DNA from 3 places in the Variovorax multivorans genome. Region 3 is predicted to be linked to each of the others. Evidence: predicted binding sites of a transcription regulator. Region 3 holds the regulator's gene; each other region holds the start of a gene.
What was found. The regulator sigma-54, encoded in region 3, starts transcription at its own class of promoters, with help from an activator protein. The targets are predictions, from matches to a motif close to TGGCANGNAANCTGCTTT.
Positions count from the first base shown of each region.

Region 1: ACSFCA_RS01635 (flavin monoamine oxidase family protein) is a predicted target of sigma-54. The motif match lies at 5,688-5,705, and genes of this name have one in related genera.
Region 2: ACSFCA_RS19850 (ammonium transporter) is a predicted target of sigma-54. The motif match lies at 2,293-2,310, and genes of this name have one in related genera.

Region 1 is NZ_JBPJZL010000001.1:341,243-351,499, forward strand. Features, by position in the region: gene ACSFCA_RS01615 (TonB-dependent receptor domain-containing protein) at 1-880, opposite strand, end outside; cobalamin riboswitch at 973-1,232, opposite strand; gene ACSFCA_RS01620 (ClcB-like voltage-gated chloride channel protein) at 1,288-3,006, shown strand; gene ACSFCA_RS01625 (RidA family protein) at 3,021-3,542, opposite strand; gene ACSFCA_RS01630 (c-type cytochrome) at 3,609-4,031, opposite strand; gene ACSFCA_RS01635 (flavin monoamine oxidase family protein) at 4,057-5,652, opposite strand; gene ACSFCA_RS01640 (hypothetical protein) at 5,758-5,982, shown strand; gene ACSFCA_RS01645 (cell division protein ZapA) at 5,979-6,311, shown strand; gene ACSFCA_RS01650 (sulfite exporter TauE/SafE family protein) at 6,617-7,438, shown strand; gene ACSFCA_RS01655 (universal stress protein) at 7,514-7,939, shown strand; gene ACSFCA_RS01660 (AraC-like ligand-binding domain-containing protein) at 7,946-8,908, opposite strand; gene ACSFCA_RS01665 (carbon-nitrogen hydrolase family protein) at 9,097-10,101, shown strand; gene ACSFCA_RS01670 (phenylacetaldoxime dehydratase family protein) at 10,119-10,257, shown strand, end outside.
Region 2 is NZ_JBPJZL010000007.1:169,035-179,291, reverse strand. Features, by position in the region: gene ACSFCA_RS19855 (M14 family metallopeptidase) at 1-909, opposite strand, end outside; gene ACSFCA_RS19850 (ammonium transporter) at 1,020-2,222, opposite strand; gene ACSFCA_RS19845 (LytTR family DNA-binding domain-containing protein) at 2,385-3,278, opposite strand; gene ACSFCA_RS19840 (acyltransferase family protein) at 3,443-4,663, shown strand; gene ACSFCA_RS19835 (PaaI family thioesterase) at 4,593-5,027, opposite strand; gene ACSFCA_RS19830 (suppressor of fused domain protein) at 5,167-6,261, opposite strand; gene ACSFCA_RS19825 (hypothetical protein) at 6,379-7,197, shown strand; gene ylqF (ribosome biogenesis GTPase YlqF) at 7,213-8,175, opposite strand; gene ACSFCA_RS19815 (cell envelope protein SmpA) at 8,389-9,000, shown strand; gene ACSFCA_RS19810 (CBS domain-containing protein) at 9,148-9,576, shown strand; gene ACSFCA_RS19805 (HPF/RaiA family ribosome-associated protein) at 9,695-10,054, shown strand; gene ACSFCA_RS19800 (MerR family transcriptional regulator) at 10,041-10,257, opposite strand, start outside.
Region 3 is NZ_JBPJZL010000015.1:37,167-47,423, forward strand. Features, by position in the region: gene ACSFCA_RS29965 (phospholipase D family protein) at 1-1,233, opposite strand, end outside; gene rpoN (RNA polymerase factor sigma-54) at 1,244-2,845, opposite strand; gene lptB (LPS export ABC transporter ATP-binding protein) at 2,863-3,657, opposite strand; gene lptA (lipopolysaccharide transport periplasmic protein LptA) at 3,654-4,367, opposite strand; gene ACSFCA_RS29985 (thiol:disulfide interchange protein DsbA/DsbL) at 4,523-5,170, opposite strand; gene ACSFCA_RS29990 (SPOR domain-containing protein) at 5,313-6,077, opposite strand; gene argS (arginine--tRNA ligase) at 6,091-7,776, opposite strand; gene ACSFCA_RS30000 (hypothetical protein) at 7,908-8,243, shown strand; gene ACSFCA_RS30005 (spermidine synthase) at 8,321-10,257, opposite strand, start outside.

The DNA.
Region 1 (10,257 bases), on a different contig from region 3:
GCAGCGTGTTGTTCGACACGTCGTCGCGGAACAGGATCGGCGGCTTGGTCCTGTAGGAGACGGTGGCGTCGTAGCCGGCCTTGATGTCACTGGTGAGCAGCGTGGCCTCCAGGCGCTGGTCGGGCGTGATCTGGAAGCCCAGCTTCACGTTGCCCGAGGTGCTGTTGTAGCCGTCGCGGTCGGGGCTGGTGTAGCCGTCTTTCACCACGTTGCGCTTGCTTGCGGGCTGCACGTTGTAGCCCTTGCTTTCCTCGTGCGCCACGCCGAACGAATAGTCGAACAGGCCCGACTTGCCGCTCACGCCGCCTTCGATCTTGCGCAGGCCTCGGCTGCCGAAGCCGATGCCCGCGTAAGGCGACACGCCCTCTTCGCCGCGCTTGGTGAAGAGCTGGATCACGCCGCCCACGGCATCGGAGCCATACACCGCGGCGGCCGGGCCGCGCAGCACTTCGATGCGGTCGATCTGCGAGAGCGGAATGCCTTCCCAACCGGCGCCGCCGGTCGATTGCGAGTCGATGCGCACGCCGTCGAGGTACACGGCCGTGAAGCGCGTTTCGGCGCCGCGGATGAACAGGCTGGTGGTGTTGCCCACGCCGCCGCTGCGCGAGATCTCGATGCCGGGCAGGCGCGCCAGCACGTCGGCCACGCCGGTCGCACCGCTGCGCTCGATGGTCTTGCGGTCGATGATGGACACGTCGCCCACCAGGTCCGACAGCGCCTGCGGCGTGCGGTTGGCCGTGACCACCGTTTCGCCCAGCGTGGGGGCGTCTTGTGCATGGGCCAGGCCACCGAAGGCGGAAGCCAGCGCCAGCGGCAGGCAGGCGTGGCGGAGACGGCGCGCAGGAGCGCGGCCGCGAGAAAAGCAAACGTGGGAAATCATGAATGAGCCGAACGAACGTCAATACCCCTCGCCGGCCTCCCCGCCAGCGCCTGGGCGCCATGGCCGCCCCATGCACAGATCAAATCGCGCATGCGGCAGCCGCCTTGTTGGCCGGTATCCGGGCTGGCAGAAAGGCCCCTCTTCGCCTTCCCAGGCGCCTGTTTCAGGGCGCCCAGTGGCTTCGATGGAAAGGGGTTGGCGCCTTGCGGCGCCGTCTGCTTGACCGTTGCGGGGGCAGCGCAGGCGGCTTCGGCCTTGTTCCGACCTGCTGAGGTCGGGGGCTTCCACTCCTGCTTCCCGTTGAACCGCGGCGCGTGAACCACGCCGCAGGCACCAACGGGCGGGATTTTATGCCCTGCCGGACGCCGCTTAAGTCGAAAGTTGCGACGCCGCTAACATCGACGGCCATGATGCGGCCCGCCTCGGTATTCCTCAATCTTCGTTCGGCGCTGCAGCGTGTCTTCGGTGTCTCGGGCTGGCAGTCGATGCTGCTGTGGTCCATCGTGGCCGGGTTGCTCGGCACGCTGGCCACCGAACTCTTTCGCGCGGCGCTCTATCACTTCGAGCACCTGGTGCTCGGTCCCGGCGAAGGGCTGGTGGCAATGGCGAAGCACCTGCCATGGTGGGCGCGCATCGCCTGCCCCACGCTGGGCGGACTGGTGGCCGGCGGCCTGCTGGTGCTGGCGAAACGCGTCGCCTTGCGCAGCGCCGCCTCCGACTACATGGAAGCCATCGTGCTCGGCAACGGGCGCATTCCAGTGGTTCAGACACTGGTGCGCAGCGCATCGTCGCTGGTGAGCATCGGCACCGGCGGCTCCATCGGGCGCGAGGGCTCGATGGTGCAGCTGGCGGCGCTGGCGTCGTCTCTGCTGGGGCGGGTGTTCCGCTTTCCGGTCGAGCGGCTGCGGCTGCTGGTGGCCTGCGGCGCGGCGGCCGGCCTTACCGCTGCCTACAACGCGCCCATTGCCGGCGCCTTCTTCGTCGCCGAGATCGTGCTGGGCTCCATCGCGATGGAAAGCGTGGGGCCGATCATCATCGCCTCGGTCGTCGCCAATGTCGCGATGCGGGCCCTGCCCGGCTACCAGCCACCGTACAGGATGCCGGCGTTCCCTGAAATTCACGGCACCGAGGTCGTGCTGTTCTGCGTGCTCGGCGTGCTGCTGGGCTTTGCGGCGGTCGGCTTCCTGCGCGCGCTGCAGGGCAGCCGCGCGCTGTTCTCGCGCTTGCCGGTTGCGCTGCCATTGCGGCTGGCATTGGGCGGGCTTGTGATGGGCGCCGTGTCGGTGCCCATGCCGGAGGTCTGGGGCAACGGCTACAGCGTGGTCAATTCGGTGCTGCACACCCCCTGGCCGTGGACGCTGATCGCGATGGTGCTGGTCGCCAAGGCGGTCGCCACGATGGCCACGGCCGGCTCGGGTGCGGTGGGTGGTGTGTTCACGCCGGCGCTGTTCTTCGGCTGCATGGTCGGCGCGCTGTTCGGCCTTGGCGTGCAGGCACTGTGGCCAGCGGCCACCTCGGCACCGTTCGCCTATGCCATCGTCGGCATGGGCGCGTTCCTCGCGGGCGCGACGCAGGCGCCGCTGATGGCGATCCTGATGATCTTCGAGATGACGCTGAGCTACCAGGTCATGCTGCCGCTGATGGCGGCGAGCGTCATCGCTTATTTCGTCGCGCGCTCGGCCAATGCCGGCTCGATGTACGAGATCACCCTGCACCGCAACGAGCAGCGGGACACGCAGATGCGCCTGCGCGGGCTGCACATGCGCGACCTGGTTCAGCCTGCCGAAACGGTGGTTGGCCCGGAGGCGGACCGCGAAGCGATGAGCAGGCTCTTCCTGCAGCACCCGGTGAAGTACCTGTACGTGGTGGACGCGGGCAACCGCTACCTCGGCGTGGTGCCGCTTTCGGCACTCGGCACGGCGCCAGCAGAAACGACCGCGGGCGCCCTGCTCTCGCAGACCATCCAGCCGATCACCGCCGACACCGGTCTGGGCGAGGCGCTGCAGCGCTTTCTCGACCACCTGGGCGAGCGGCTGCCGGTGATCGAGAGCGCCGACAACCCCGCGCTGCTGGGCGTTGTCGCCAAGAGCGCGCTGCTCGCCACCTACGTGCGGCTGAGCGAGTAGCGCAGCACTGCTTTTTACTTGGCGGGACGCACCGCCATCACCTCGATCTCGACCAGGTAGGCCGGGTTGGCGAGCGCCGCCACCTGCATCGCTGAGCGCACCGGTAGCCGGGGCTGCGCGGTGGTGCCGAAGAACTGGGTGTAGCCCTCCATGAAGCCGGCGAAGTCCATCTTGTTGTCCTTGGCCGGATCGCCGACGAGAAACACCTGCATCTTCACCACGTCGCCCATCGTCAGGCCCAGGCCTGTGAGGCTCTTCTCGATGGCCTTGAGCACACCGACGGTCTGGCCCTTGGTGTCGCCGCCATAGGCCGCCGCGCTGTTCTTGGGCGCGGTCGCGTCCTGCAGCGGCGGCACCTGGCCCGAGAGGTAGACGTTGGTGAACGAAGACGGCACTTCCACCGCCGCCGAGATCGGGAAGGTGGAGTTCGGAATGCGGTGGCGAATGATTTCATCGGCCGCATGGGCGGCGCCGGTGCCGGCTGCGAGCAGTGCGGCGACGAGCGCCAGCTTCTTCGTGATGGAGGTCATGGTCATGCGTGTTGTCTCTCTGCTGGGATGGATGAATGAAAGGTCTGCCAGGCATCAAAAGAAGAAGGCCGATCAAGGCCGCAGCTTCTTGACGCTCTCCGCCGCAATGGCGTCAGGGTACTGGTTGCCGAAATGGGTGCGCGCGTAGCCGACCACGGAAGCGATCTGCTCGTCGCTCAGCATCTTGCCAAAGGCAGGCATGCCCTTCTGGCCGTTGATCACCACGTAAAGCGGGTATTCCGCGCTCGCGAGCCGCGGGTTCGAGGCGAGCGGCGGATAGGCGCCTGCGCCCTTCGCCCCTTGCCCTTGCGCCATGTGGCAGCCCTGGCAGGTCGCGCGGTAGATCGCCTCGCCCGAGCTCTCCTGGAATCGGGGGCCGACGGAAAAGACGGGCTCCGGAGACTGCGCGAAAGCGGCCTGGCCGGCCACCGAGGCCAGCGCACCCAGCGAAAGGCCGAGCAGCGCGCGCTTGAAGGTCGTGATGTTGTTGTTCATGGTGGGTGTGTCCTTCACTCGGCTTTCACGCGACGGCGCGGGCATGCAGCCGCTGTATGGCGTCGAGCGACGAGAGCAGTGCGCCCTCCTGCCAGGCCGGAATGTAGGAAGCGTGCTCGCCGGCCAGCGCGATGCGACCATCGACCTGGCACAGGTTCTTGTAGTGCTTCTGGCGCGTCTCGTCGGTCCATATGCCATAGCAGCCGTGCGTGCCGGGCACCCGGTGCCAGCCCACCGATATGCCGTTGTCGAATTCGCTCGCGTACTGCGGATGCAGCTGCGTGCCGAACTCGACCGCGCGGCGCACGCGCTCCTCGGGCGCCATGGCGGTGAATTCGTAGGAGTTCGGGCCGTCGAACACGTAGGCGCCCAGCACCACCGACTTGCCCTTTGCGCCGTAGCGCGTCGAGGGGTACGAGATGCGCGAGATCGGCAGGTCGGTGTAGCTGATGCCGCCGTAGATGTGCTCGTCTTCTTCCCAGAAGCGGCGCTTGAACTGCAGGCCCACCTTCACCGATGCGCCGTAAGGCACGGCGTTGATGGCCTCCTGCATTGCCGAGCCCACCTGGATGTCGATCTGGCTCAGCACAGACAGCGGAATGGTGCACAGGCACCAGTCGGCCTTGGCCTGCGTGACTGCGCCGCCCTTCGATGCATCGGTGTAGGTGACCGTCACGCCGCGGTCGTTCTGCTCGATCTTCGTGACCTTGGCGCCGTAGCGGATCAGGCTGCCGACTTCTTTCTGGAATGCCTTGGCGATCATGTCCATGCCGCCCACGGGCTGGAAGATCGCGCTCTGGAATTCGTAGTCTTGCCCGCTGGCGATGTAACGCCAAAGGTTTGATTGCAGCAGCTCGCTCATGTCGAGCGGCTTCGACGGCTTGGCCAACGGCATGAGGCCGCCGCCCGCATCGACCTCATAGCCGCGGCGATCGCTGCTGATGGTGCCTTCGAGATAGCGGAACTGCGTGTCGAGCGCACCCCAGCGGCGCAGGCCTTCGAGCAGTTTCTCCTTGTCTTCCTTCGTCAGTGCCGCGTCGAGGTTGCCTTGCGTCGTGGCCTTGCCGAGCAGTTCGGCGACGTAGCCCTGGTAGTCGGCCTGCACGTGGCGGTAGCGCTGCGGCTTGCCGCCGTAGGCCTTGCTCGAATGCACCAGTGCGTTGTAGTTGACCTGGACGAAGGGCTCCAGCGCCACGCCCAGTCGCTTGCAGTAGCCCAGCACCGCATGGTGGTGATAGGGAATGCGCCATGGTCCCGGATTGAAGTACTCACCCTTGGCGAAGCCGCATTGCTGCACGGCGCCACCCAGCTCGGTGAAGGTGTCGCCGCCGCGCAGCGTCCAGCACCGGCCGCCCGCACGATTGCTGAACTCGAGGACCTTGACCGAGTAGCCCGCGTTGCGCAGTTCGAGCGCGGCGGCCATGCCGGCCAGGCCTGCACCAAGAACCAGCACCGACGCACCCTTCCTTGCGCCATCGAGCTTCGGTGGTCCGCTGTAGTTGGATTCGGCGGCAAAGCCCAGCGAGGTCATCGCCTGGTACATCGCGCCGCCCCCTGCGGTCTTGCCAATGAGCGTAAGCAGGTCGCGCCGACTGAATAAAGTGTTGTTCTTCGTGGTCATTGACTGGCTATTGGAGTTTGAAAGGCAACTGGAAGGCAGCAGAATCCATGCCACGCCCAGGCCCCGCCTGGGGGCCGCTTCCTTGGGAAACTACAATCGCCAACCATGCCCGCCTCCAGCCCTATCGATCAGATCGCCGAGCGTGTTGAACGACTGCTTGTGCGTCACGAAGAGGTGCAACGCACCAATGCGCTGCTGCAGGAGCAGGTCGATGCGCTCACGCGCGAACGCGACGCCCTGAAGTCGCGGCTCGTTGCGGCACGCACGCGCCTCGATGCCCTGCTCGAACGGTTGCCGGCTGAACCACCCTCCGAAGATTCCCCCGCATGAAGCAGATTGAAGTACAGATCATGGGCCAGAGCTATCTGCTCGGCTGTCCCGATGGCGGCGAGGCGCAGCTGCGCGAAGCCGTCGAACGCGTGGACGCAGCCATGTGCAAGATCCGCGATGCCGGAAAAGTCAAGGCCCGCGACCGCATTGCAGTGCTGGCTTCGCTGAACCTGGCATTCGACCTCGCCGCGCAGCAGGCCGCTGTTGCCGCAGCGCCCGCTGCACCAGTTGCCACTTCGGCTGCAGACAGTGTCGAAACCGACGCGAAGGCCACGCAGCTCATCCAGAAACTCGATCAGGCCCTGGCTGGCGATGGACATTTACTCTGAATAAGGCTCGCACGAAGACGGACGAGGCGTAAAATCCAATCCGTCTGCAGACTGTGTCGGGCTTAATATTTCCTTGTTCCAATGCTCTCCGGAGCCGGGCTTGGTACATCGCTCGACGGGCGTGATCATCTCGCGTCAGATGAACCCGAAGTCCTGCTGCCCTCGCCCACCTGAACCCTGGTTCAGGATGCGGGTCCGGCACATCACCTGCAGACACCTTTTCCTGCCACGGCCCCCTGCATCCACTGCTCGGGGCCGTTGCTTTTTCCAGCCCCTCACTTCCCTTGCGTGACTTTCCCGTGAATATCGCTGCCCTGCTCGACCCCCTCCTGATCGCCGAACTCGCCGCTCTCGGCCTCGGCACCGGTTTTCTCGCGGGCCTGCTGGGCATCGGCGGCGGCATGCTGATGGTGCCGTTCATCACGATCATCATGGGCCACCGCGGCGTGCCGGCCGACCTCGCGGTGAAGATGGCCATCGCCACTTCGATGGCGACGATCATCTTCACTTCGGTGTCCAGCGTGCGTGCGCACCACCGGCGCGGCGCGGTGCGCTGGGACATCGTGCGGCGGCTCGCGCCCGGCATCGTCATCGGCAGCCTTGCTGGCAGCCTGGGCGTGTTCTCGCTGCTCAAGGGCACGGCGCTGGCCATCTTCTTCGCGCTGTTCGTGGGCTTCTCGGCCACGCAGATGTTCCTCGACAAGAAGCCCGCGCCCACACGGCAGATGCCGGGCACGGGCGGCCAGCTCGCGGCGGGCGGCGCGATCGGCTTCATCTCGGGCCTGGTGGGCGCGGGCGGCGGCTTCATCAGCGTGCCGTTCATGACGTGGTGCAACGTGTCCATTCACAACGCGGTGGCCACCAGCGCGGCGCTGGGCTTTCCGATTGCTGTGGCGAACGTGCTCGGCTATGCGGTCAGCGGCCAGTCGGTGCAAGGCCTGCCGGCCGGCTCCTTCGGCTACATCTGGCTGCCCGCGCTGGCGGTGATTGCGCTGTGCAGCGTGTTCACCGCACCGCTGGGTGCGAAGGCGGCGCACAGCCTGCCGGTGAAGAAGCTCAAGCGCGTGTTCGCGAGCATCCTGTATCTGCTCGCGGCCTACATGCTCTGGAAGGGCCTGCACGGCTGATCCGGCCGGGCAAAGCCCTTCGGGCCTGAGGTACGCCCCGTTGCGGTGCGCGGAGCCGCGCCGTATAAGGGTTTCATGAAAATCCTCATCGCCGTCGACGGCAGCGCCTACACCCGCAAGGCGCTCGACTACCTGCTTGCCAATCGCGCCATGTTCGTGGACGGGCACCAACTGGTGGTGGTGCACGTGTGCACCGGCATCTCGGGCCACGTCGCACGCCACCTGAGCAAAGAATTGGTGACGGACTACTACGCCGAGGAAAACGCCAAGGTGCTCGACCCGGTGAAGGCGCTGTTCGCCGAGAGCGGCGTGAGCAACTACACGATCGACTCGCGCCACGGCCATGTGGCCGAGGAAATCCTCAAGTCGGCCGCGGCGGCGCAAGTGGGGCTGATCGTGCTCGGCACCCATGGCCACGGCATCTTCGGCCGCGCGCTGATGGGCTCGGTCGCCACCAAGGTGGTCGCCGAAACCAACACGACGGTGATGCTGGTCCAGTAGCCCTTCTTACTGCATGCGCTGCTGCCGCCATTCGCGCGGCGAGCAGCCGAAGCGCTCGCGGAACGCGCGGCTGAAATGCGCCGCGTCGTTGAAGCCGCGGCCATAGGCAATCTCGGCCACCGGCCGGCCCGCGAGGCGCGGCTCCAGCAGGTCTCGGCTGCACGCCTCCAGCCTGCGCTCCCAGATGTACTGCGACGGTGTCAGCGGCTCGCTCCTGAACACGCGGTGGATGTGACTCACCGACACGCCCAGCCCGGTGGCCAGCGTGCCCACCGACAGCGAAGGATCGGCCAGCTGCTCGTCGATGAGCCGCTTCACGCGCGCAAGGTGATACGCCGTGAGATTGCTGAGCGACGGCGCACTCGCCGCAGGCAGCGTCTGCAGCCCCGCCACCAGGATGTTCTGCACACCGTTGGCCACTGCAAGTGCCGATGCGGGCTGCAGCGTGTCGATGTCTTCGCGCAGCGTGTGGATCATGCCCAGCAGCAGGTGCCCCGCGCCCGCGCGCCCCGACACCGTGGTGGCCGTCAGCGCCTCGGTGTCGCGCAACTCGCTGCGCAGGCGTTCGCCAGGCAGCTTGAGCACGATCTGCTCGAAGGATTCGTCGAACAGCAGCTGATAAGGCCGCGTGCTGTCGTACAGCGCGAAGTCGCCGGCCGACAGCACGGCGTCGCGGCCGTCCTGCCGTACCACGCCACGGCCACGCGCCTGGATGCTCACGAGAAAGTAGTCGTCGCTGGAGTGCGAGATGTGCCCCGGCGTGCGCATCACCTTCTGCGGGCCCGAGGTGACGACCGACACGTCGAGGCCCGGCAGCGTGTGCTGGCGGATGCTGCCTTCGAAATCGCAGCTATCGCCTTCGCGCACCGGATCGCAGCCTAGCTGCACGTAGACGTTGCAGATCATGTCGGTCCAGTAGGCAAGCCGCTGGTCCCGCGGGACGGCGTCGGTGCTGAGCAACTGGTTCATCTGGGTTCCTCGGAAAGCCTCAACAGCAAAGGCATGCAACGCTGGAACAAGAACGCCGCCAATCCGGGTCAAGGCGTTCCGGCGGCGCGAATTTACGCTTCAAGCAACCCGCATGCCACAGCGCAAACCCGGTGCGTCGTGCGTGCGGCAGACGCTTCGTTACTTTCATTGCATCTGGAGAACTCACCATGCCCACCACCGTCCACCCCAAGCTGCGCGTTGCCGCCGTGCAGGCCGCCCCCGTGTTCCTCGACCTCGACGGCACCATCGACAAGACCATCGACCTGATGGCGCAGGCCGCGAAACAGGGCGTGCAGCTCATTGCCTTTCCCGAGACCTGGGTGCCCGGCTACCCGTGGTGGATCTGGCTCGATTCGCCGGCCTGGGGCATGCAGTTCGTGCAGCGCTACCACGACAACTCGCTGGTCGTCGGCTCGGCCGAGTTCGACCGCATCAGGGAGGCGGCGCGCAAGCTCAAGATCTGGGTGTCGCTCGGCTACAGCGAGAAGGCGGCGGGCAGCCTCTACATTGCGCAGGCGCTCATCGATGATCAGGGCAACACCGTGCAGACGCGGCGCAAGCTGAAGCCCACGCACGTGGAGCGCACGGTGTTCGGCGAAGGCGATGGCGCCGATCTGCACGTGGTCGAAACGCCCATCGGCAACATCGGCTCGCTGTGCTGTTGGGAGCACCTGCAGCCGCTCAGCAAGTACGCGATGTATTCGCAGAACGAGCAGATCCACTGCGGGGCATGGCCGAGCTTCTCGCTCTACCGCGGTGCGGCCTACGCGCTGGGCCACGAGGTCAACAACGCGGCGAGCCAGGTATACGCCGCCGAGGGCGGGTGCTTCGTGATCGCGCCTTGCGCCACCGTGTCGAAGGCGATGAGCGAGCTGATATGCACCGACGCCGGCAAGCAGCAGATGCTCGGCGTCGGCGGCGGCTACGCACGCATCTACGCACCGGACGGCTCTCCGCTGGGCACGCCGCTCGCCGAAGACGAAGAAGGCCTGGTCATCGCCGACATCGACCTCGGCATGATCTCGCTCGCCAAGGCGGCTGCCGACCCAAGCGGCCACTACTCGCGGCCCGACGTCACCCAGTTGCTGCTCAACAAGACGCGCCGCGAACCCGTGGTGGTGCAGCACACGCCCGAGCCTGAAACCAGCGTGCCCGAGCCAGTTGCGGCCTGAACCCACGGAGGCACGCCATGGAATCAGCCATTGCCGAGCACCTGAAGTGCCCTCGCACGCGGCATCGCCGCGTGGAAGACGACTACACGCCGCCCTACCCCGTGTGGTCGGCCCGTGCGCCCACGTCGGTGAAGCAGGCCGTGATGGGCTACTTCG
Region 2 (10,257 bases), on a different contig from region 3:
CTCGCGCCCCACGATCGCGCGCTGCGCCGGCATGAAGATCGTGCAGTCGTCGCACAGCGCGCGGATTTCCTCGTCGCCGTTCGTCGCGATCAGCTCGCCCTTCGCAAAGGTCTCGAAGCCGATCAGCGGACGCACGAACGCAAAGTCCGCCGACTTGATGACATACGTCTGCAGCAGCTGAAAACGCCGCTGCGGCTCGGGTGCCGGCGTGGCCGGGTCCTTCTCGACGAGGCCGAAATACGCGAGGAAGTCGTAGGTGACGGCAGTGGCCAGTTCCGACGCGGAACGCAAGAAGTGCTGGCCGCACTCGACCACCATCGCCACGCCCTTGCCGTCCGGGCCGCCGTGGCTACCGTACTGGATCAGCGGCGTGCCCGAGCCCAGGCCGTCGGGCATCACAAGGTGCACCGACGGGCGGCCGATGGCCAGTGCGACCTTGGCGTTGCGCTCGAACGCCGGGTACACCCAGAACGGCACGACGGGCTGGCTGGTCGAATGGATGTCGAGGATGTGATCGGCCGCGTCCACCACCGGACGCAGGATGCGCGCACGGCTCAGCTCGGGGCTGTCTTCGGTGCCATCGAGCCATTCGGGCGACCAGATGCGGTTGAGGTTGTGCACGAGCTGGCGGCTGTCGAAGGGCAGCGCCTCGTTGAACGACTCGTACGCTGCCACGTTGGCAAAGCTCACGGTGAGCGTGCCGATCTTCGGGCGCACGTCGTTGTCGAGCAAGTGCGTGGCCGCCGTCATGCCGCAGATCTCGTTGCCGTGCGTCAGCGCGTTGATCAGCACGTGCGGGCCGGGCTTGCCGGACTCGAAGCGGTGCACGTAGTCGACGCCGGTGTTGCCCTTGCGGTAGGCGGAGAGGTCGCGGGGGAGGACTTCGAGGGCGGGGGGAGATTGGGTCATGGGCGTCAGGAAATGGAACGAAGCGGTCCGGCAAGTTTGCTACAGGGCGCGCGTTCGTGCTGAGCGGCCCTGCGCGAAGCAAACACAGACCCGCCCTGCCGCACTGGTGACTACCAGTTGACCTCGCGCTCCGGCGTCGCCGAGATGTGGTGGATCGACAGGTCAGCGCCGTCGTATTCCTCCTCCTGCGACAGCCGCAGCCCCAGCGAGGCCTTCAGCGCGCCGTACACCGCCGCGCCCGCCAGCCCCGCCCATGCCACGCCGATGACGGTGCCGATGAGCTGCGCCCACACGTTCACACCGCCAATGCCGCCCAGCGCCTGCGTGCCGAAGATGCCCGCCGCGATGCCGCCCCAGGTGCCGCACAGGCCGTGCAGCGGCCACACGCCGAGCACGTCGTCGATCTTCCATTTGTTCTGCGTGAGCGTGAACATCTTGACGAAGATCGCGCCCGCCACGCCGCCCACCACCAGCGCGCCCAGCGGGTGCATCAGGTCGGAGCCGGCGCACACGGCCACGAGCCCCGCGAGCGGGCCGTTGTAGACGAAGCCCGGGTCGTTCTTGCCCATGGCCAGCGCCACCAGCGTGCCGCCAACCATCGCCATCAGCGAGTTGACGGCCACCAGGCCCGAGATCTTGTCGATGCTCTGCGCGCTCATCACGTTGAAGCCGAACCAGCCCACGCACAGCACCCAAGCGCCCAGCGCGAGGAACGGAATGTTCGACGGCGGATGCGCACTCAGCGAGCCGTCGCCCCGGTAGCGGTTGCGCCGCGCGCCCAGCAGCAGCACCGCCGGCAGCGCCAGCCAGCCGCCCACCGCGTGCACCACCACCGAGCCCGCGAAGTCATGAAACTCATGGCCGGTGAGCGAGGCGATCCAGCCCTGGATGCCGAAGTGCTTGTTCCAGGCAATGCCCTCGTACAGCGGGTAGACGAAGCCGACGATCACCGCCGTGGCGATCAGCTGCGGCCAGAACTTGGCGCGCTCGGCAATGCCGCCAGAGATGATGGCCGGAATGGCCGCCGCGAAGGTGAGCAGGAAGAAGAACTTCACCAGCTCGTAGCCGCTTCTTGCCGACAGTTCGGTGGCGCTCACGAAGAAATGCGTGCCGTAGGCCACGCCGTAGCCGACCAGGAAATACACGATGGTCGAGACCGAGAAGTCGACCAGGATCTTCACCAACGCATTGACCTGGTTCTTCTTGCGCACTGTCCCCAGTTCGAGAAAAGCAAAACCGGCGTGCATGGCCAGGACCATGATGGCGCCGAGAAGGATGAACAGCGCGTCTGCGCCCTGTTTGAGTGCGTCCATTGGAGCTTCTTGCTGATTTTTGGTTTGAATTGGTGCGCCGCACCCGAATCACCCGGAGCAGCGGGCCAATGAAGCAAAAATGGTGCCTAAAGCTCTTCTATGGTGCGAAATGAACCAATAACGGGCTTTTCTCAGCCCTTCGCGCACCGGATCGGCACCGGATCAGCCCGCGCCAGCGCGCAGCGCGTCCCGGTAGCGGCGGCTGCAGGGCACGGTGGTGCCGTCGTGCATGTGCAGCCGGGCGTCGCCACCGTCCAGCGGCTCGATTTCCTTGATGCGGCCCAGGTTCACGGCGTGGCTGCGGTGCACGCGCACGAAGCGGGCGGGGTCGAGCTGGGTCAGAAAGTCGGTGAGCGTGGCGCGCAGCAGGTAGTCGTGGCCGTTGACGTGCAGGCCGACGTAGTTGCCCTCGGCCTGGAGCCAGTCGATGTCGGTGGCGGCGATGAGAAATTCGCGGCGCAGCTTGCGCACCAGAAAGCGCTCGGGGCGCGCGGGCTGCGGGGTTTCGGCTTCGACTGGCTCCGGCTCCGCCGGGGCTTCGGGCGCATCGAGCACCCGTGCCTCGCCCTGCAGCCGCAGCATGAACAGCCGGTACGCCCAGATGCCGAAGACGATGCTCACGTACACCCGCACGTCCTTCAGGTACTCGTAGCCCCACTGGCTCACCCAGCCCCCGAAGTCGTAGTGCTCGCCGGCCATGGCATAGACCAGCGCCCGCAGCCCGAACATGCCCACCACGTGGATCACGCTGAAGACCACGCTCGCCACCGCATGCCAGGCCACGAAGCGCAGCACGTGGCCACGCACCAGCGGCGACAGCCGGCGCTCGACGGCAACCAGCGCCGGAATCAGCAACAACAGCACGAGGTGGCTGGACCCCTCCCAGGTCGCAACTTCCCAGTTGGCACGCGGCACGGCGCGAGTGCGCATGTCGATGATCGCCACCATCGTGCTGAACACGGCCTGCAGCGCCATCCACACGATCCAGAACGCCACCTCCACATAGCGGCGGACCGGCTCGTAGCGCTCGTACAGGTTCTTGCGGGGGTCTCCCATGGCCGGGATTCTCGCGAAAACGAGCCTTCGAACGGCGCTTTTCGTCCCGTCTCGTCCCTCCAGGCCACCGCTCGTCACAAAACGGGGGGCATCCATCCCCCGGGTGCGCCACACCGAGGCCACGAGGCCGAGCATCGCTGCTCCCAGCTTCGAGGAGTCTTCCGATGACCGCCCAAACCCTCCCGCCCGACCATCGCCGCCACGACATCGACGCCCTGCGCGCGCTGGCCTTCCTGTTCGTCATCCTCTATCACGTGGGCATGTACTACGTGGCCGACTGGCCCTGGCACCTCAAGAGCCCGCATGCAGCCGAATGGCTGCAGTGGCCGATGCGCATGCTGAACCTCTGGCGCATGGATCTCGTCTTCCTGATCTCCGGCGTATCGCTCGGCTTCCTCAGCCGGGGCCAGGGCACCTGGGGCCTGCTGCGCAGCCGGGGCCTGCGGCTGATGCTGCCGCTGGCCTTCGGCATAGCGGTGATCGTGCCCTACCAGGCCTATGCGCAGGGCGTGGCCAACGGGCTGGTGGTGCCGGGCTTCGGCGCCTTCCTGCTGCGCTATTTGTCGATGGCCGAGCCGTGGCCGAAGCGGGCCTTCGACGGCGCGGAGTTCGGCATCACCTGGAACCATCTCTGGTACCTGCCCTACCTCTTCACCTACACGGCGCTGGTCGCGCTGACCCTGCCGCTGTGGAACTCCGCCGCCGGCCAATGGCTGCGCCGCGGCTTCAACGGCCTGCGCGGCTGGAAGCTGCTCTTGCTGCCGGTGGTGCCGTTGCTGGTCTTCACGATGCTGCTGGCCTCGCGCTTTCCGCCCACGCATAACCTGGTGCGCGACTTCCACCTGCACAGCCTCTACTTCACGATGTTTCTCTACGGCTACTGGATGGGCGTGGACACCGGCGTGTGGAAGGAACTGGAGCGGCTGCGCCGCGTGTCGCTCGCGCTGGCGGTCGCGGTGATCGTCACTTTCATCGCGCTGCGCACCGGAGCGAAAGGCCCGGCCTCCGGCCCGCTGATGGACACCCTGCGCATGCTCTACCTGTGGCTGGCCGTCGCCACCATCCTCGGCCATGGCCACCGCTACCTGAACCGCCCGTGGCCCTGGCTGCGCTGGGCCAACGAATCGGTGTACCCGTGGTACGTGCTGCACCAGACGCTGATCATCGTCGGCGTGACCGCGCTGGCCCCGCTCGCGCTCGGACCGGTGATCGAACCAGCGCTGCTGGTGCTGCTGACGCTTGTCGGCTGCTGGGCGCTGACGGACGGGCTGATCCGCCGCTTCAACCTGCTGCGGCCGCTGTTCGGGCTGAAGCTCAGGCGCGCGGCTTCAGCTGAAGCTCGTCCACAGGAACGAGGATTGCGTTCCCCGTCGCCACGAGCTTGAGCGCGTCTTCGCCCTTGCCTTCGGGCTGCGCATAGAGCTCGGACGCGACAAACACCTGCTTGCGTCCGGCCTTCGCCACGCGCCCGCGCGCCACGAAGGCACTGCCCACCGCGGGCGACATGAAGTTCACCGAAAAATGCGACGTCATCACGCGGCCTGCCAGCGTACCGGCCGCGTAGCCGCTCACGGTGTCGAGCAGCGCGGAGATCATTCCCGCGTGGAGGAAGCCGGCAAACTGCCCCATGTCCTCCGCGCGCCAGTTCATGCGCAGTTCGGCCTCGCCGTTGCCGGCCTGGGTGGCCTCGATGCCGGCCCAGCGATTGAAGGTGGCGGCCTCGTTGACGGCCTTGAAGGTTTCGAGCATGGCGTGTCCTTTGCGAGTGGGGCAGGGAGTGGTTCATGCCACTCTACGAACCGCACAGGACAAGCACCGTCACGCGCGTGACGAACGGGGTCGCGCGCAGTTGCATTGGCGACAGCGGCGCCACGGCGTTGACCGGCAATCAGCCGACCGTGCGCACCACATTCCCCTGCGGATCTCTGATCGTCGTCTTCTGGACTTTCCAGCGCACGGCGCCGAAACCGGGCACCTCGTACGTGCCCGCAACCGGCTTCAGTGTGCGGGCCAGTTCGCGCACGGCGGCGTCGCTCAGGTGCAGCGTCAGCTTGCCGTCTTCCTCGGCCACGCGGTCGGCATCACCATGCTCGAAGACCAGCGCGCGCTCGCGGCTCGCAAAATGAAACCCGCGGCCGAAGGGCAGCCGCAGTGGCAGCAACGCGACCAGTTCGTCGACCTGGCGTGCGCCGATCGTGATCTCGGTGAGCGGCGCGCGCAGCAGCCGCTTGCTCGTCTCCCAGCCGAGCACGTCGGTGAAGAGAAAGCCGCTGGACGAACCGTCGCGCGCCGCGCCCTCCTCCACGCGCCGACGCACATCGGGGTCGTCGAGTAGCGAAGGCCGCGCGAGGTCGGTCACCCACAGCGGCATCGCGGGCAGCAACGCATCGAGCAGCTTGCGCGTGTCCCAGCGCTTGCATGCCCGTTCCTCGTCTTCCGTCAGCCCGACGACCTGGAGGAAACGCATGCGCCCGTTCGGCGTGTCGATGGCCGGCAGCTCCGGGTCGAACACGAAGCCCATCGAGCAGATCAGCGTCTCGCGCTCCAGCGCGATGGGGCCATTGGCGGTCATCCAGTGGCCGTCGTCGAACACGTTGCCGCTCTTGAACACGTAGCGCGCGAGGTTCTGCAGAAAGTTGATGGCCCATGCAGGCGGCTCGGCCTCGTCGGGCTCGCAGGCCAGGCGAAAGGTCAGCTCGAAGCCGTAGCCGCTGGTGTCGGCGTCGCTCGATTCCTTGGCGTACAGCTCGCTGAGCCCATAGCTCAGGTAGTGCCAGTGCGGCACCGGCTCCATGCGCTTCCACACGCTCACGCCGTCGAGCGGATCGGGCCCGCCGAACATCCACTTGAGGACCGTGGCGTAGTGCTTCGGCTCCTGGCCCGGATAGAGGCGCTCCAGTGCGGCGGTGATGGCGTCCCAGCCCGGCGAGAGGTTTTCGTCGTCGCCAGCGTTGTCGTCCTGGCCCTGCGCTGCTTGCGTCATGTCGCTCCTTGCGGTGTCTGTCGATGGCGGCAAGCCTACACCGGGCCATCCTCAGGCCCGTGTCAGGCCGGCGTGGCATCCTCGGGCGTCGAATTGCTTTTTTCGGGAGACAGCAACGTGAGATGGATCCATCGGCGAGACGCATTGGCCCTGTCGGCCGCCTGCGCCGCGTCCGCCCTGCTCGCCGCAACAGGCTGCGGGCAGAAAAACGTGCCCGCCGCCTCCGCACCGACTCAGCCTTCACCCGGCAGCATCGAGATCACGCAGGCAGACATCGACTGGTTCCGCCGCAGCCGGGCCGAGTGGATCGACTGCGAATCGGGCGCGCCGGGCATGGTGCCGCCCGACATGTCGCTCGAACAATACGAAGACCTGCTCGACGGCGGCAGCTCGCCGGCCTTCGACCGCTTCGTGAACGTGACCACCGCCTTCTTCCTGCATGCGAGCTTCGTCGCCGGGCACTACAGCTTCGAGCCGCCCTTCGCCCAGCGCGCGGCCTTCGACGTGACGGACGAGCACATCCGCCTGCTGCGGCGCGCGAACTGGCTCAGCTTCCTCATCGACTGCAAGCGCCCCTACGGCGACTTCACGCATTTCGAGATCGACATGGCCGACATCCTCGGCCTGCCGGTAACGAAGGACGCAAAGGGCTACGCGCAGATCGGCAAGGATGCGGAAAAGCGCATGGACGCGCTGCATGCCGACATGCTCCCGACGCTGCAGGCGTACATCCGCTTCGCGCGGCTCAACCCCGGTCGCTACGTGGTGCCCGGGCGCGGCGTGGCGCAAACGGCGGGGCGGCCGCTGTGCCGGCCGGTGTCGGCCACGCGCCTGGCGATGTATCAGCGTGCGCTGGCCGCCGCCGGCCCGCGCTCCGATTCGCACCGCGTCGCCGCGCTCGACGAAGCCGCCAGGGCGCTGTTTGCGCTGGACTGACCTGCTGGCGTTGCCTCAGGCGTCCTGTTCGGGCGCAGTCTCGGGCTTCGGCTTGCCCTTTTGCTTGCGCGCGGCCTTCTTCGCTGCGCGCTCGGCGTCGGCACGCTGGCCGTCGGCCAGCCACAGCGCGAATTCGTCGGGCGTTTCGAGCGTGACGCGCCCGAGGTTGCCGGCGCGGAACTCGTGCATCGCGATCTCCGCCGCCTTCTGCAGGTTGACCTTGCCCTTGCCCAGCAGCGCGCCGCGCTTGCGGCCGATGGTGTCGAGCAGCGACTCGTCCTTCATGCTGGCCATGGTCTCGGCGTCGAGCTCCACGAGCTTGAAGCGCGCGGCCACGCCGGCGGCGTAGTGCGTCTTGAGATAGTTGAGCAGCTCCAGCGCCACCTCTTCCTCGTCGAAGGCGTTGCGCCCCACCGCACCGCTGGCCGCGAGGTTGTAGCCGCTCTTGGGCACGATGATGCGCGGCCACAGCATGCCGGGCGTGTCCCACAGATAGAAGTCGTCGGCCAGGGTGATGCGCTGTTCGAGCTTGGTGATGCCGGCCTCGTCGCCGGTCTTGGCCTTGCGCCCGCCGGTGAGCGTGTTGATGAGGGTGGACTTGCCCACGTTGGGAATGCCGCAGATCAGCACGCGCATCGGCTTGGCCATGCCGCCGCGATTGGGCGACAGCTCGTGGCAGGCCTTCACGATCTGCTGCGCGGGCGTGGTCTGGCTCGCGTCCAGGCCGATGGCGCGCGTGGCGGGCAGCGCGTTGTAGTGCGCCAGCCAGAGCACGGTGCGCGCGGGGTCGGCCAAGTCCTGCTTGTTGAGCACCTTGAGCGTGGGCCGGCCGGCCGTGAGTTCGGCCAGCATCGGGTTGGCGCTGGAGCCAGGCAGGCGCGCATCGAGCAGCTCGATGACCACGTCGATGTCCTTCACCCGTTCGGTGATGGCCTTCTGGGTCGAATACATGTGACCGGGGAACCACTGGATCGCCATCGATGGGCTCTTTCTTTCGCGCTGTCTCTGTCTGGGAATGGGGTGGCCCGTCAAGGGGCCGGGTGCGCATTGTGAACTGCGAACCTGAACGGGAGCTTGTTGCTACGCTTTCGATAGCTGCAAGCGGGCATTCTGCCTTCGCTTTCGGCTTGTTCGACCCTAGAATCCGCGCGCTGCTCTCCGCAGCAATTCAAACAACTCCGAGGGAAATCCATGTTCAAGCGCCTTGCCGCTGCCGCCCTGCTGGCAGCCACCGTCGTGCCCGTATCCGTCGTCCACGCCCAGCGGCCCTCCCCGCCGCCCGGCCAGCTGATCAACGGCTTCCTGTGCTGCAACATGCGCACCTACGGCGACTCGATCAGCGACATCAACTACGACGAGCAGGGCACGCGCATCGTCGCGGTGGGCACACCGGCGCGCATCACGGCCTACGACTTCCGCTGGTTCAACCTGGACCTCGCCGGCAAGCCGCAGCGCATCAAGAACGACTACAGCCGCAACATCCCGCTGCCCGCATTCGCGCAGCGCTACGTGGTGACCGAAGACCCGAAGCAGAAGATGGCGGCCTTCCCGCCCGCAGTCCGCGACGCCATCCTCGCCGGCAAGGTGATGCCCGGCATGACGCGCGAGCAGGTGCTGATGGCCATCGCCTACCCCGTGGCCAGCGAGAACCCCAGCCTCGATGCACCCGTGTGGCGCTACTGGCGCGACAGCTGGTCGGAGTTCCAGGTGCAGTTCGACGAGAAGGGCCTCGTGAAGGCGGTGGTGGGCGACCCTGTGGCGCTGAGCCGCGTGCTGGCGGCGGCGCCTGCGCAACAGCCTTAAGTTCTCGCGCATTGCGCGTGCCTTGCACACACGCGCAATCCCTTAGAGGGTTTTGCATCGCGGGGGCAGTTATCGCCCCTATGATTTGACCGAGTGCGGCGCCCGAGCGTCGGTCGAATCGAAAACCCTTTGATGGAGTTACCCGCGATGAAACCCGTCTCCGAACTGCTCAAGCGCCATGATTCCGCAGCATGGCGCACCTCCCCCGACACCAGCGTGTTCGACGCGCTGGCCACCCTGGCCCGCTTCGAGGTGGGCGCGCTGATGGTGATGGAAGGCGAGAAGCTGGTGGGCTTTCTCTCCGAACGCGACTACACCCGCAAGGTCGCGCTGCAGGGCAAGAACTCGAAGGAAGTGAAGGTGCGCGAGATCATGACGCCCGACGTGATGACCGTCACCCCGCAGACCCGCACGCGCGCCTGCATGACGCTGATGAGCCAGCGCAAGTTCCGCCACCTGCCGGTGGTCGACGGCGACAAGGTGGTCGGCATGATCTCGATTCAAGACCTGATGGACGACATCATCTCGGACCACGAAGCCACCATCGAGCAGCTGACCACGTACATCCAGAGCTGACCCGGCTCGCCGCATTGCGGACCCTGCCCGGCACATGGGTAGGGAACAGACCTACGTGCACCGCGGCGCTTCAGCGCGCAAAGTGAGCTTTCGTTCATCCATCCAGCAGGGACATTGCATGCAGATTCAGGTCAACACGAGCAACGGAATCACGAACAAGGACGCGCTGGAGCGTTGGGCCGACACCGAGATCAAGCAGCACCTGAGCCGTTTCGTCGAGGACGTGACGCGCGTCGAGGTGCACCTGAGCGACGAGAACCACGACAAGACCGGCGGCGGCGACAAGTGCTGCGTGATGGAAGCGCGCCTGGCGCACCATCAGCCGCTGGCGGTAACGCAGCACGCGGCCAGCCTCGACGAGGCCTTCCGCGGCGCGGCCGACAAGCTCAAGCGTTTGCTGGACAACACGCTGGGCCGCCTTCACAACCACCGCGACCGCGGCTCGATCCGCACCGACCCGAGCTTTATCGCGGAGTAGCCGGAGCAGTAGCACTGCGCCTGCCGCGTTTCGACGGCTTCAGGCTGGGCGTCTCGGCAGGGATGAGCGGCGGGCGGTGGCCGCTGGCCATCCACTCGTCGTAGAAGTCGATCTTGCGGTCGACCAGCGACAGCGCCCGCTTCCACTCAGCGATGGTCTCGGTCACGCGCTCGCGGTGGGCCGCGAGCATGTCGCGACGCTGA
Region 3 (10,257 bases):
GGTGCGGGTGGAACTCAGCTCGTAGAGGTCGGCGCCGAGCTTGAGCATGTCGGGCCGGTAGCGGCGGTAGGCGGTGTGCACCAGCGGCTCGTCGGTGGCGGCCAGCGAATTGGTGACCACGCTGATCTTCACGTTGCGGCCCCGGATCTCGCGCATCACCTCCAACCCCGAGGCGCCCGGAATGAGGTAGGGCGAGACGATGGTCACCTCGGAGCGCGCGCGGCGCATCTGCTCGACCACGTTGTAGCGCACGCTGTCGACGTCCAGCAACGGCACGCCGCCGTAGGAGGCGGTCTTGCCGATCACGCGCTCGGGCGAATCGGCGTAGGCCTCTGCGGTGGCCCAGATCAGGCCGAGCTTGCCGGCGTTCAGGTCTTCCGCCATCGGGCTGTAGCCGAGCAGGTCGTTGGGCGCGGGCGGCGGCGGCGGTGGCGTGGTGTCGGGGCCGGTGGCGACGTCGAAGCGCTTCTGCAGTTCCTCGCGCGACAGGTCGCTGGCCACCACCGACTGGACCGGCCGCACGTAGATGCTGTTCCAGTACTGGTCGAACAGGCTGCCCAGCCGCGGGATCAGCGCGCCGGTGACGAAGGTGTCGAGGTCGAGGAAGTTCTCGCCCGCGGTGCGCCTGAAGTACTGGTTGCCGATGTTTCGCCCGCCCGCCACCGCCATCGCGCCGTCGGCAATGAACAGCTTGTTGTGCATGCGGCGGTTGACGCGGCTGAAGTCGAAGAGCGAGGCGCTGAAGCGCTTCAGCAGGCTGCCGCGCCCGGCCGGGAACGGGTTGAACAGCCGCAGCTCCACGTTGGGCGTGGCGGCGAGGCCGAGCAGCAGCTCGTCCTCGCCGGAGGTGTAGAGGTCGTCCATCAACAGCCGCACGCGCACGCCGCGCAGTGCGGCATCGCGCAGGGTGCGCATCAGGTAGCGGCCGGTCTCGTCGTTCTCGATCTGGTAGTACTGCACGTCGAGCGTGCGCTGCGCGCGGCGGGCCAGCTGGATGCGGGTATCGAAGGCGAAGTCGCCGCCGGGCATCAGGCGAAAGCCGCTCAGGTCGGGGTCGGGCTGCGAGGCCAGCGCGATCTTTCCGAGAGCGGTGTCGGCCGACACGGTCATGGCCTTGGTGGGCGGGCGCGGTGCCTCGTCGGGCAATGTGGCGCAGCCTGCGAACAGCAAGACCGCCGCCATGACGAAAACCCAATGCCCACAACGCGACAGCGACAGCAGGCGACGGGTCATCGGCGTCTTTCTACAGGGCCTTGCGAAGGTTGGCGGGCGCAATGCGCAGCGCCTCGCGGTACTTGGCCACGGTGCGACGCGCGCACTCGATGCCCTGCTCTTTCAGCATCTCGGAGATCTGGCTGTCCGACAGCGGCTTCTTGATGCTCTCCGAGCTGACGAACTGCTTGATCAGCGCGCGCACCGCGGTGCTCGATGCATTGCCGCCGGTCTCGGTGCCCAGCGCCGAGCCGAAGAAGTACTTGAGCTCGACCGTGCCGAAGGGCGTGGCCATGTACTTGGCGGTGGTCACGCGCGAGATGGTCGATTCGTGCAGGCCCAGCTCGTCGGCGATCTCGCGCAGCACCAGCGGACGCATCGCAAGCTCGCCGTGCACGAAGTAGCTCTTCTGCCGCTCGACGATCGCGTTGCTCACGCGCAGGATGGTGTCGAAGCGCTGCTGGATGTTCTTGATGAACCAGCGCGCTTCCTGCAGCCGCTGCGACAGCGCCTGGCTGCCTTCGCCCTTGTGCGACTTGAGTGCGCCGGCGTAGATGTCGTGCACGCGCAGGCGCGGCATCACCTCGGGGTTCAGCATAACGCGGAACTTCACGTTGGTGCCGCGGCCCGTCTTGGTGACTATGACGTCGGGAATGACGATGTTGCGCTCGACGTCGACGAAGCGCCGGCCCGGCTTGGGCTCGAGCCGCGCAATGATCTGCAGCGCCGAGCGCACCAGTTCCTCGTTGCTGCGGGTGAGCGTGGCCAGGCGCTTGAAGTCGCGGCGCGCGAGCAGCTCCATTGGCTGCTTGCAGATGGCAATGGCGATCTTGCGGACCAGCTCTTCTTCGTCGGTCTCGTCCTCGCGGGCCAGGGCGCGCAGCTGGATGCCCAGGCATTCGCCGAGGTCGCGCGCGCCGACGCCGGCCGGCTCCAGGCTCTGCAGCAGGCCGAGCGCCACCTGAAAGTGATGCACGAGGTCGTCGAACTGGTCGTTGTCGTCGCCGGCCAGGCCCGAGGCCAGTGCGGGCAGCGAGTCTTCGAGGTAGCCGTCGTCGTTGAGCGATTCGATGAGAAAGCGCAGCGCGGCGCTGTCGTTTTCGTTCAGCCGCAGGCTCAGCGCCTGGCGGTGCAGGAAGGACTGCAGCGATTCCTGGCTGCGCGCGAGTTCGGTGGCGTCGGCGCGTTCGTCATCACCCAGGTTGTTCTGGCGCGCGGGCGCGTCGCTGCCCCATTCGCTGTCGTCGGGCGCCATGTCGACGGTGCCGTCGCCTTCCCAGTCGGGCTCGCGCTCGGTGATTTCGGCGGCGGGGCCGTCGGTGTCGGCCGTGGTGGTGGTGCTTGTTTCGGTGGAAGCAGTGGACGCGCTGGCGGCGGGGGAAGCGAAGTCGCTCTCGCCGTCGCCGCTATCGCCGCCGTCGTCGCGCGGCACCGGGGCATCGGCCGTGTCGAGCCCGAATTCCTCGCGCGCCGCTTCTTCAGCCGTGCGCTCGAGGAACGGGTTCTCGTCGAGCATCTGCTCCACCTCCTGGCTCAGTTCGAGCGTGGAGAGTTGAAGCAGCCTGATCGACTGCTGCAGCTGTGGCGTCAACGCCAGATGCTGCGAAACGCGAAGGGATAGCCCTTGCTTCATGGGAACCGCCCCCGCCCTTACATGCGGAAGTGTTCGCCCAAGTACACCCTGCGTACCTCGGCGTTGTCGACGATCTCCGAGGGTGTGCCTTGTGCCAGCACATGCCCGTCGCTGATGATGAAAGCGTGATCGCAGATGCCCAGCGTTTCACGCACGTTGTGGTCGGTGATGAGCACGCCGATGCCGCGCTCCTTCAGGAAACTGATGATCCGCTGGATTTCGATCACGGCGATCGGGTCGATGCCGGCGAAGGGCTCGTCCAGCAGGATGAAGCGCGGCTGCGTGGCCAGCGCACGCGCAATTTCGACGCGGCGGCGCTCGCCGCCCGACAGCGCGAGCGCGGGCGAATCGCGCAGGTGGTCGACGCGCAGGTCGGCCAGCAGTTCGGCCAGGCGCTCGTCCATGTGCTGCTTCGACAGCGGCGCCATCTTGCCGTTCTCGTCGGGCTCGCTCTGGAGCTCGAGCACGGCGCGCACGTTTTCCTCGACCGTGAGCTTGCGGAAGATCGAGGCTTCCTGCGGCAGGTAGCTCAGGCCCATGCGGGCGCGGCGGTGAATGGGCATGTGGGCGATGGGCTCGCCGTCGATGCTGATGTCGCCCGCGTCGGCGCGCACCAGCCCCACGATCATGTAGAACGAGGTGGTCTTGCCCGCGCCGTTCGGCCCGAGCAGCCCGACGACTTCGCCCTTCTGCACGTCGAGCGAGACGTCTTTCACGACCGTGCGGCTGCCATAGCTCTTCTTCAGGCCGCGCGCGATCAGGCGGCTGCCCGGTGCGCCGTTGGCGTCCTGCGTTCCAGCGGTTTCGATCACTTGCGGGTTTCTCCCTGGTCACTGAGCGTGGTGCTCGGGCGCAGGCCCTTGCCGGGTGCGGGCGTGGGCGCCGGCGGCGCCGCCTTCGCACCGGCCGGGGCCGAGGCACCGGCCGCCGGTGCGGTGGCGGCCTTGGGGGTCAGGATGGTCTTGACGCGCCCGCCCGGGGTGGACGCGTTGACGGCGGTGTTCGGCGGCACGGTGGAACCGTTGACCGTGTAGGTGTCGTTGCTCTGGTCGTAGACGATCAGCGCGCCCTGGCTTTCGTCGTTCGGCGTGGCGCCGAGCAGGCGGCGCATGGTGGCGTTGCGGATGAACTTGACGTTGTCGGCACGGCTGTCGTACTCGATGACTTCCGATTCGCCCTCGATCCACTCGTCGGGCGCGTTGCGCTTCTGCTTGTAGTAGGCCCGCTTGCCCGGAGCCGCCGTGACCACGCCGTACTGGTAGCCCTCGGGGTCCTGGCGTACATCCATGCGTGCGCCACGGATGATGATCGTGCCCTTCGTAACGAGCACGTTACCGGTGAACACGCTGGTCTGCTTCAGGTCGTCGTAACGCATCGAGTCCGACTCGATGTTCATCGGCTTGGTGCGGTCGGCGGTTTCGGCCAGTGCGCCCGAGGCAAGGCCGGCCAGCAACAGCGCGCCGACAGCCAGGCGGCCGATGCGACGGAAGAAGGGAGTGGTGGGGTGAGAGTGCAATGTCATAGAGGCACGAAACTTGCTCGGCATTGTATGCGGCTGATTGCGTCAGCCCCGCACGCACAGATGAAAAAGCCCGCCGATGCGGGCTTGACTTTCTTCCTGGATTCCTCTCAGGAACACCGCGGAACCGGCTCCGCCGGTCCGCGATCTTGGGGGGGTCAGCCCTTCTTTGCTTCGCCGATCAAGTAGTTCACGACCTGAAGCACTTTGGTCATGTTGCCGGCGGTTTCGCCGTCCACATACCAGCGGCCGGCCACGGCCATTGCCGGCACGCCAGCCACCTTGTAGGCGTCGGTCATTTGCGAGGCGCGCTTGGCCTTGCTGGCCACGCCGAACGAGGTGAAGACTTCCTTGAACTTGGCGCCGTCCAGGCCGTTCGCGGCGGCCCAGGCAATGATGTTGGCGTCGCCGTTCACGTTCTGGCGCTGCGCGTGGATCGCGTTGAACACCTTCGGCTGATATTCGTCGACCTTGCCCATGGCCTCGAGCGCGTAGTACAGGCGCTGCTTGGCTTCGACGTCGTTGCCCACGAAAGGCACAGGGATGCGGCGGAAGGCGACTTCCTTGGGCACGGTCTTGATCCAGGCTTCCAGCGCCGGCTCGAAGTCGTTGCAATGCGGGCAGTTGTACGAGAAAAACTCGACCACCTCGATCTTGCCGGCGGGCGCGTCGACCGGCACGCGCTTGTCGAGCACCAGGTACTCGGTGCCGGCCTTGGGCGCGCGCGCCTGGGCGTGGGCCGGGTTGGCGGCCAGGGACAGCAGCCCGAGCGAAGTGGCGGCCAGCGAAAAGTCACGACGTTTCATTGAAAGAGCTCTCCAGTTGTTACGGCAGACTGAGCCGGCGCGCGGCGGGGAGTTCCCCCGTGTCCAGCGCGCCCGAGGCAGTGGATGGTGGCGGCAAACGCCGCGCGGCGAAGCTTAGGGGCTATTTGCGTCGGCTGCCGGGTCAGCGCTGCACGCGAACCAGCGCCGAATCCATGCCGCCGCCGTCGAGCCGCTCCTTGAGGCGGTCGGCGTCGTCCTTCTTGTTGAAGGGGCCGGCGCGCACGCGGTAGACGGTGCGGCCCGCCTGCTCGCGCTCGGTGACCTTGGCCTCGACGCCCATCAGCGACAGCTTGGCGCGCTGCGCCTCGGCATCGTCGGTGGTGCGGAAGGCGCCGGCCTGCACGAAGTACATGAACGGATCGGGGCCCGAACTGCTGCTGCCGGCATTGCTGTTGCTGCTGGGTGCGGCCGACGCTGTGGTCGTGCTGCCGGAGCTGGAGCCACCGCCCGAGCGCGCCCGGGCCAGGTCGCCCAGCGGATCGTTCGACGGCGGCAGTGCGTTGGCTTCGGCCGGTACCGGCGCAGGGCGCGGCGGCTTGGGCGCCACAACCACGGGGACCGGCGGTGCAGTCGTGGGTGGGGCGGTGGCAGGGGCCACGGCCGTGGTGGCCGGCTCGCCGGTGACGGGGTTGACCGGGCCGGTGGGTGCGGGCGCCGGCTTGGCGGCGCCTGCCTTGCCGGCCAACGGCGCGTTCGGGTCCCAGTCGCGGTTCTTGCGGGCCTCGGCCTCGTCCTGCTCGGCGCCGCCGCGCTGCGTCTTGGTCACGAACGGGATCGGCACCTTGGTCACGTAGACCGCGATGCCCAGCGCGACGCCCAGGCCGAGCACCAGCCCGATGATCAGGCCGATGACGATGTTGCCGCGTTGTCTGGTTGTCTTCTTCATGGTGAGGGGAGGTTCACATCTTGCTCGGCGCACTGACGCCGAGAATCGCGAGGCCATTGTGCAGCACCTGCGCGGTCGCGGCGACCAGCGCCAGGCGGGCCAGCTTGACCTTTTCGTCGTCGACCAGGATGCGCTCGGCGTCGTAGTAGCTGTGGTAGCTGGCGGCCAGCTCGCGCAGGTAGAACGTGACGTCGTGCGGGGCGAAGTCCTTCGACGCGGCCGTCAGCATGGCCGGGTACTTGGCCAGCAGCAGCATCAGCGCCTGGGCGGCCGGGCTTTCGAGCGGCGACAGGTCGACGTCTTTCAGCGTGGCAGCGTCGCCGCCCCAGCCGGCCAGCACCGAGCAGATGCGCGCATGCGCGTACTGCACGTAATAAACCGGGTTGTCGTTGTTTTTCGTCACCGCGAGGTCGACGTCGAAGGTGTATTCGGTGTCGGGCTTGCGGCTGAGCAGGAAAAAGCGGATGGCGTCGGTGCTGGTCCACTCGATCAGGTCGCGCAGCGTGACGTAGCTGCCGGCGCGCTTGCTGATCTTGACCTCTTCGCCGCCCTTCATGACGCGCACCATGGTGTGCAGCACGTAGTCGGGGTAGCCCTCGGGAATGCCTTCACCCGCCGCCTGCAGGCCGGCGCGCACGCGCGCGATGGTGCCGTGGTGGTCGGTGCCCTGGATGTTGATGACCTTGTGGAAGCCCCGCTCCCACTTGGCGATGTGATACGCGACGTCGGGCACGAAGTACGTGTACGTGCCGTCCTGCTTCTTCATCACGCGGTCCTTGTCGTCGCCGTAGTCGGTCGACTTCAGCCACAGTGCGCCGTCCTGTTCGTAGGTCTTGCCGGCAGCCACGAGCTTCTGCACGGCAGCTTCGACGCGGCCGCTGGTGTAGAGGCTGGACTCCAGGTAGTACTGGTCGAAGTGGACGCGGAAGGCCTGCAGATCCAGGTCTTGCTCTCGGCGCAGGTAGGCCACGGCGAACGCGCGGATCGCGTCGATGTCCTCGATGTCGCCGCTGGCGGTGACTTCGCGGTCTTCCGACTTGACGGTCTTCTTCGCCTTGAAGTCTTCGGCAATGTCGGCGATGTAGTCGCCGTTGTAGGCCGGTGCCTTTTCGCCGCTGGGCCATTCGGCGTCGCCGGGCTTGAAACCGCGGGCGCGCAGTTGCGTGCTGGTGGCCAGCGTCTGGATCTGCACGCCGGCGTCGTTGTAGTAGTACTCGCGCCAGACGCTTTCGCCCTGCGAGGCGCGCAGGTTGCAGATGGCGTCGCCCAGCGCCGCCTGACGGCCGTGGCCGACGTGCAGCGGGCCGGTCGGGTTGGCCGAGACGAACTCGACCAGCACCTTTTCGCCGGTGGCGGGTTGCTGCCCGAAAGTATTCCCGGCCGACAGCACCTCGCGCACGATCTGCTGCTTGGCCGTCGTCTTCAGTCGGATGTTGAGAAAGCCGGGCCCGGCGATCTCGATCGCCTCGACCCATTGGCCGAAAGCGGGGGTGGCGAGCAGCGCAGCGCTCAGTTGCTCGGCCAGTTCGCGAGGCTTGCGCCCCAGCGGTTTGGCGAGCTGCATGGCGGCCGTGCTGGCGAAATCGCCATGCGCAGCCACCTTGGGCGACTCGAACGCGGCTTTGGAGCCAGCGCCGGGCGAGAAGGATTCGAGCGTGTTCGCGAGCGCCGCGAGCAGCTCCTGTTTGACCAATAGCATCCGGGAATTTTACCGGGGGCAAACCCGGGTGCAGTTGACGATGGTCATCCGATTGTTGGCTTGGCCCGTTAGGATGGTCGGCCCCGAGGCGGGGCTCCTGTCACAACCCAACCTTGCAAGGACACATCACCATGAAGAAGCTCCTTTCCCTGCTCGCACTCGGCGCCTGCCTTTCCTTCGGCGCCGCACAGGCTCAAGACAAGGCCGCCACCCCGGCACCAGCCCCCGCCGCCGCTGCTGCACCCGCCGCCGCTGGCGCAAGCTGCGAATCCAAGGCTGTGGACAAGAATGGCAAGGCCCTCGCTGGCGCGGCCAAGGCCAGCTCCATCAAGAAGTGCGAGAAAGACACCAAGGCTGCAGCGGCTCCCGCCTGCGCCGCCAAGGCCGTCGACAAGAACGGCAAGGCACTGGCCGGCGCCGCCAAGAACAGCTTCATGAAGAAGTGCGAGAAAGACGCCAAGGCCTGAAGCCACGCTGCACTGACAATTGTGAAAAGAGGCCCGCCGCGTGCGGGCCTTTTTCTTGGCCACGCCAATGCTCCACGCTACTTCAGCACACCCAGCAGGTTGTTGAAGTCGTCGGTCCAGGGCCGCTGCCCCGGCTTCGTGGCGATCGGCGTCGCGGCCTCCCGTATCAACTCGCGCGCCAGCACCTGCGGATCGCGCGCGACCAGCACCCAGTCGGTGCGGTGCAGCCAATCGGATTGCTCGGCTTCGTCGTGCACCAGCACCGCGTGCAGTCCCCGGGCCTCGGCCACCTTGGCGATCACGGGCGCGAGCGCCAGGAACCGGTTGGTCACGTGAAAGGCGATCACGCCGTCGGGCTTCATGTGCCGCAGGTAGACGTCCATCGCCTCGGCCGTGAGAAGGTGCACCGGCACCGAATCCCCTGAAAAGGCGTCGACCGCGAGCACATCGAAACCCTGCGCCGGCTCTCGCTCCAGCGCCAGCCGGGCATCGCCGAGCACCCGTTCGATGCGCGCCTCGCTGTCGCGCAGGAAGCTGAACTCCTTGTCCGCCAGCGCGAACACCTGCGGATTGATCTCGTAGAAGCGGTAGACGTCGCCGCTGCGGCCATAGGTCGCGAGCGTGCCGGCACCCAGCCCGATCAGGCCCACGCGACGCGGTGCGGCAGGCGCGGAGTCGATCGTGCGGCCGATGCCGGAGGTTTCGCCGTAGTAGGTGGTGGGCTCGTGCCGGCGCTCCGGGTCCAGGAACTGCGAGCCGTGCTTGATCGACCCGTGCGCCAGCTGGCGCACGTTGTCTGATGGCGGATCGCCCGTCGTGTCGTAAACCAGCAGCGCCCCATAGAAATTACGCTGCAGGCTGCGCGCGCCCGACCGGTCGCTGCCGACCTGCAGCAGCAAAAAGAGCGTGCAGCAGGCGGCCAGCACCACGCAGCAGACCCGCAGCCACACCCGCTGGCGCAGCACGGCCGCAGCCGCCAGCGCGGTCAGCATCAGGCCGAGCCCCAGCTCGTAGTACGCCACCAGCACATGCGGCGCGACCAGCCCGACCGTCACCCCGCCCAGCGCCCCGCCGAGCGACATCATCAGATAGAAGCGCGTGAGGTAGCGCGGCCCCGGCCGCAGCTTCGCGGTTTCGCCGTGCAGGAACATGCACAGCACGAACAGCCCCGACACATACAGCGGCAGCGCAATGCGGACCTCGGCGCCGATGTGGTGCTGCAGGCCGAAAGCGCACAGCAGCAGCATGACAGCCGCCAGCGGCAGGAACACGCCGCGCCTGTACCAGCGGTCGCTCTCGAAGCACAGGACGAAAGTCAGCAGGTACAGCGACAGCGGCAGCACCCACAGGAACGGCACCGCGGCAACGTTCTGGGTGATGTGGTTCGTCACGGCCAGCAGCAGCCACGACGCCAGCGCCGGCAGCGCGAGCCACAGGAGATAGTCGGCGAGGCGCGGCGGCTTGTCCTCCACGACGGCTTGGGCGGCCTGGCCCGGAGACGACGGCTGCGGCACTGTCTCGGCCGTCAATCGCCGCGCCATGTACAGCGTCGTGCCGGCACACAGCACCACGAACGCGGCATAGCCCCACGACCATCCGTGCGCCTGCTGCAGCAGCGTACTGCGCGGCTCGATCAGCACCGGATAGCTCAGCAGCGACAGCAGCGACGCCAGGTTCGACAGCGAGAAGTATCGGTACACCTGCGCGCCCCAAGGCGTGCGCGCCACCCACGACTGCACCAGCGGCCCGGTGGTCGAGAGCAGGAAGTACGGCAGGCCGATGGTGCCGAACAGCAGCCCCAGGATGCGCCAGGCCGGGTCTTCAGTGCCCGTCGGCTTCCAGTTCGCGCCCACCACGATCGGAAGAAACGCCAGGCTCGCGAGCAGCAGCGCCACGTGCAGCACGGCCTGCGCCCGCATGCGCAGATGGCGCGTGACCCAGTCGGAATACGCGTACCCCGCGAGCAGCACCACCTGGAAGAACACCATGCAGATCGACCACACCGCGGCCGAGC